DNA from 2 places in the Duganella sp. CY15W genome. Region 1 is predicted to be linked to the other one. Evidence: riboswitches for the same ligand, from Rfam matches in the RefSeq annotation. Region 1 holds a riboswitch; the other holds the start of a gene.
What was found. A riboswitch is a leader RNA that binds a small molecule or an ion and turns the genes downstream of it on or off. The one in region 1 is predicted to bind thiamine pyrophosphate.
Positions count from the first base shown of each region.

Region 1 (2,391 bases):
TGCGCGTAGCGTGCGCCCGCATGCAGCTTGAGTTGCTGGTTGAGGCTCAGGATGTCCTGGGCGAACAGGCCGCGTTCATTGTCGCTGCGGCGTTCGGTGACCGGGCCGCTATCGCCTGGCGCCGGCGTCACCACCACCGGGCGATAGATATTGCTGGTGCCCGAGTAGTCGTACAGGTAGTCGCCCCATTTTTCGCTGTTCTTGAAGAACGATGCGCCGGCGGTCAGTTCATGCTGCAACGCGCCGGTGGCAAAGCGGCCCTGCAGCAGCGCTTGCGCGGTCAGCGGCGATTTCTTTTCGCCTTTGCTGATGTAGTTGTAGACGTCATAGTCGCCGTTGCCGCAGAAGCCGGGGTACAGGTCCTGTGCGCCGCAGCCGTAAGGGAAGGCCGTGTAGTCGTCGCGCTTGAAGTTGTGCTGGTTGGCGCTGATGGTGGCGGCCCAATCCGGCGAGAACTTGTAGTCGAAGCGGATGCCGACGTTGCTGCTGGTGGTTTCCACGGGACGGGTCCATGGCTGGTCGTTCAGCAGCTGGTCAGCAGGGACGTTGGGCAGCGTGGCGTTGTTGAGCAGCTGGTAGCCCGGCGCGGTGATCTGCGATTTGCGCTGGTAGTCGGCATCCACTTGCAGCAGCGCTTGCGGCGAGATGCGCCAGTCGAAAGCGGCCGAGATGAATTTGCGATTGCCGTCGGCGCCCTTGATGTAGGAGCGCAGGCGTTCGGCGGCGGCGTTGATGCGGTAGCCGAAGCGGCTGTCTTCAAAGCGTCCGCCCAGATCGACGGCGCCATACAGCGTGCCGCGTTCGCGGGTTTCCAGCACCACGGTGCGCAGCGGCGTATCGGTCGGGCGCTTGGTGACGAAGTTGATGACGCCACCGGGCGCGGAGACGCCGGACTGCAGGCCGGACAAGCCTTTCAGCACTTCCAGCTGTTCCTTGTTTTCCAACGGGATCTGGGTGTCGCCGGCAATCGCCATGCCATCCTTGCGGTAGCTCGAGGCGTTGTCCAGTTTGAAGCCGCGGATGGAGAACTGTTCCGCGTAGCCGACGGCGTTGTAGGCGTCGCTCAGGCTGGCGTCGAATTTGGCGGCATCGGTAGTGGAACGGATTTGCAGGTCCAGCATCTGCTGCGCGTTCAGCACGCTGACCGACGCTGGCGTTTCCAGCAGCGGCGCGTTGGAGAAGCCGGCCACGCTGGCCGAGCTGGCGCGGACCTTGACGCCGCTGACGACGACTTCCGGCATGGTTTGGTCTGGGGCTGCGGCCGGGTCAACGGCTTCAGCGCGCGCGGCGCCGGACATAGCCTGTAAAACCGCCAATGCGATGGCGGACACTGCAAAGTTTGGTGTGGACATATCTGCTCTCTACTTGTTCGGCTGGAGGCCGGCGAAGAGAGCCATCAAAGGAGGGGAGAACCACTTTTGCGCTTTCCTTCGCTGGCATTATCCAGATCAGGTACGAAGGGTATCTCTCACCCGGAAATGCGTTTCCAGGACCCCTAGCGAGGCGCCAGTGTAACACAGTTGTCATCAAGGCTCGCCGCAGCAGTGCCGTGCGCCGTGTTTTGCGCGGCGCCGCTACACTGCGGACTTGCACCGCCCGGTGCTGATGAAAGGGTTGGAATGAAGCAGTCGTATCAAGAGGGGAGCTGGTTTGCTGTGCCATTGCTGGACGGCGGCTATGGTTGGGGCCTGGTGGCGCGCATGACGCCTGGCAGCAAAATCCTGCTCGCCTATCTGTTCGGTCCCAAACTGACGCGCTTGCCGTCGGTGGAAGAGCTGAATACCCTGCAGCCGCAGGATGCGGTCAAGGTGCTGCGTTGCGGCGACATGGCGCTGGCCAGCGGCCACTGGCGCGTGCTTGGCGATATCGCCGTGTGGGATCCGGCCATGTGGCCGGTGCCGCAATTCCTGCGCCGTGCCGATGCGCTCAAGCGCGCCTGGCGCGTGACGTATTCGGACAGCGATCCGGGCCGCTCGGAGCGCGAAGAGTCCGTGCCCTACGATACACCGGGACTGGAAGCGGACTCGCTGTACGGCTACGGTTCGACCGAGCTGCTGCTGACCAAGCTGCTCGAACACGCCGATCATCCCATCAATCAGGGATGACCGGCAGTGCCCGATCAGGGCACTGTACGCATGACTTCACGGCTTGAGGTGCCGACGCCGGCGGCGATAAACAGGCGGCCATTGAGCGCTGCCATGCCTTGCGCGGCAAATTGCCTGCCAAGGTCGGCCCGCTCGGGCTGCCAGGTTTGCAGATCGGCCGTCGAATAGGTCGGTCTGCCATAGCCATCGCTTGGCGTTACATACAGGCGGTCCTTGAGTACCGCGCATTGGCTGGACTTGTACGGGAAGCTCTTGCTGGAGACTGGGCGCTCGGTCCAGGTCTTGC
Region 1 covers NZ_WWCQ01000001.1:662,698-665,088, forward strand. Annotated here, with positions in the region: gene GTP58_RS03110 (TonB-dependent siderophore receptor) at 1-1,352, opposite strand, end outside; TPP riboswitch at 1,409-1,507, opposite strand; gene GTP58_RS03115 (Imm26 family immunity protein) at 1,620-2,105, shown strand; gene GTP58_RS03120 (kelch repeat-containing protein) at 2,120-2,391, opposite strand, start outside.

Region 2 (2,391 bases), on a different contig from region 1:
CACCCAGGCGGCGATGCCGGCCATCGCGGCGCCCACGGCGATGCTCAGCCACAGGATGCGTTGTTCCAGCGTGTGCAGCGCCGCCAGCGCGGCATCTTCCGGCTGGCGCACCAGCACCGACCATTGCAGGCTGGCGGGATCGCCGTCCTGGCCGGTGCGGCTGTAGCCGGTCAGATAGGTTTTGCCGTCGCTCCAGGTTTCGCGCAGCGCGCCGGTCTGGCCGGACTGCGCCAGCGGCAGGCTGGGGGCGCTGATTTTTTTCTCTTCCATGCCCGGCGGACCAAGCAGCACGGTGCCGTCGTTGCGGACCACGACAATCTCGGCACCGTAAGCGCGCAGGGCGGGCGTCAGCAGGTTGCCAGCCAGATGACGCGCCCAGGTCCAGCTCATGTGCACGCCCAGTACGCCCCATTGCTCGCCGCTGCTGCGCCGTACCGGTACTGCTACGTCGATGAAGCGCCATGGATCGGGCGCCTGCGGCAGTAGCTTGCCCAGCAGGACGGCCGGATGGTAGTCGATCGCATGCAGCCCGGCTTGCCCTTTCTGGAACCACGGCCGCGCGCTGACGTCGGCCTTTTCCAGCAGCCCGCGGGCCGCAGCATAGACCTTGCCGTCCATGTCGGCGACGCCGATCCAGGCGTAATCGGGGAAGGTGCTTTGCAGGCTGTCGAGCACGGCGCGGGCGGCGGCGGGATCGCGCGCTTCGCGCACCTGCGCCAGCGAGGCGACCAGCTGGACGTCGCCGGCGGCCTTGCTGACGACCCGGTTCAGCGCGTCGCGCATCTGCCACGACTGTTGCTGCAAGCGCAGCTCCGCTTCCCGGCTGGCGTAGTAGATGGTGAAGTGATCGACCAGCAGCAGCTGCAGGCCGGTGCTCACGGCCACCGTGACGCATACCCCGAGCGTGACCAGCGTGGCCAGCCGCAACCGCTTGCGCGGCTGTGCCGGACCATCGGAGGCAGCCTTTTCCGGGGGCTTAGTCATCTGTCTAGGCTAGCCTTGTCGTACGGAAAAATCAAGCAGACCAGTATTTTTTGTGCAATGGCGAATCCGGGCGTATAATCGCCGCGTCACCGCAAGGTGGCAAACGCTAGGGGTCCTGCTTCGCATTGTGCGGCGCGGGTGAGAAATACCCTCCGAACCTGATCTGGATAATGCCAGCGAAGGGAAGCTTAGGATGACGCCGCGCCACCACTCCACCGTGCGCGGGCTGCCGTCCAACCTCCTTTGCTGGCTCCTGTAGCCAACCAAAGGAGCCAAATGAACGCCAACCCAAAATTCATGTCCGCCACCGCCACGGTGGATGAGGCAGCGATTCAGCCATTACCGAATTCCCGCAAGACCTATGTGCAGGGCAGCCGCGCCGACATCCGCGTGCCGATGCGCGAAGTCTCGCAGGCCGACACGCCGGCATCGTTCGGCTTTGAAGTCAATCCGCCAGTCTATATCTACGACACCTCCGGTCCGTACACCGACCCGGAAGCGCAAATCGACATCCGCTCCGGCCTGGCCGCCACGCCGCGCATGCCGTGGATACTGGAGCGCGAAGACACCGAGGAACTGGATGGCCCGACCTCGGTCTATGGCAAGGCGCGCCTGGCCGATCCTGCGCTGGAAGAGCTGCGCTTTGATCTGCACCGCAAGCCGCGCCGCGCGCGCGCGGGCAAGAACGTCACGCAGATGCACTACGCGCGCCAGGGTATCGTCACACCGGAAATGGAATACGTCGCCATCCGCGAGAACCTGCGCCGCAAGGAATACATCGAGAGCCTGAAGACGTCCGGTCCGACCGGCCAGCGCCTGGCGGAGATGATGGGCCGCCAGCATCCGGGGCAAGCGTATGGCGCCAGCATTCCGGCCGAGATCACGCCGGAATTCGTGCGCGATGAAATCGCCCGTGGCCGCGCCATCATCCCGGCCAATATCAACCACCCGGAAGTGGAGCCGATGATTATCGGCCGTAATTTCCTGGTGAAGATCAACGCCAACATCGGCAACTCGGCCGTGACCTCGTCGATCGGCGAGGAAGTGGAAAAAATGACCTGGTCGATCCGCTGGGGCGGCGACACCGTGATGGATCTGTCGACCGGCAAGCATATCCACGAAACGCGCGAATGGATCATCCGTAACAGCCCGGTCCCGATCGGCACCGTGCCGATTTACCAGGCGCTGGAAAAGGTCAACGGCAAGGCCGAAGACCTGACCTGGGAAATCTTCCGCGACACGCTGATCGAACAGGCGGAGCAGGGCGTGGACTACTTCACCATCCACGCCGGCGTGCTGCTGCGCTATGTGCCGCTGACGGCCAAGCGCATGACGGGCATCGTCTCGCGCGGCGGTTCCATCCTGGCCAAGTGGTGCCTGGCGCATCACAAGGAAAACTTCCTGTAC
Region 2 covers NZ_WWCQ01000004.1:398,522-400,912, reverse strand. Annotated here, with positions in the region: gene GTP58_RS21810 (diguanylate cyclase domain-containing protein) at 1-984, opposite strand, end outside; TPP riboswitch at 1,083-1,186, shown strand; gene thiC (phosphomethylpyrimidine synthase ThiC) at 1,261-2,391, shown strand, end outside.
Region 2: it holds a riboswitch for thiamine pyrophosphate, as region 1 does, so the genes downstream of both, thiC (phosphomethylpyrimidine synthase ThiC) here and GTP58_RS03110 (TonB-dependent siderophore receptor) in region 1, are expected to answer to the same signal.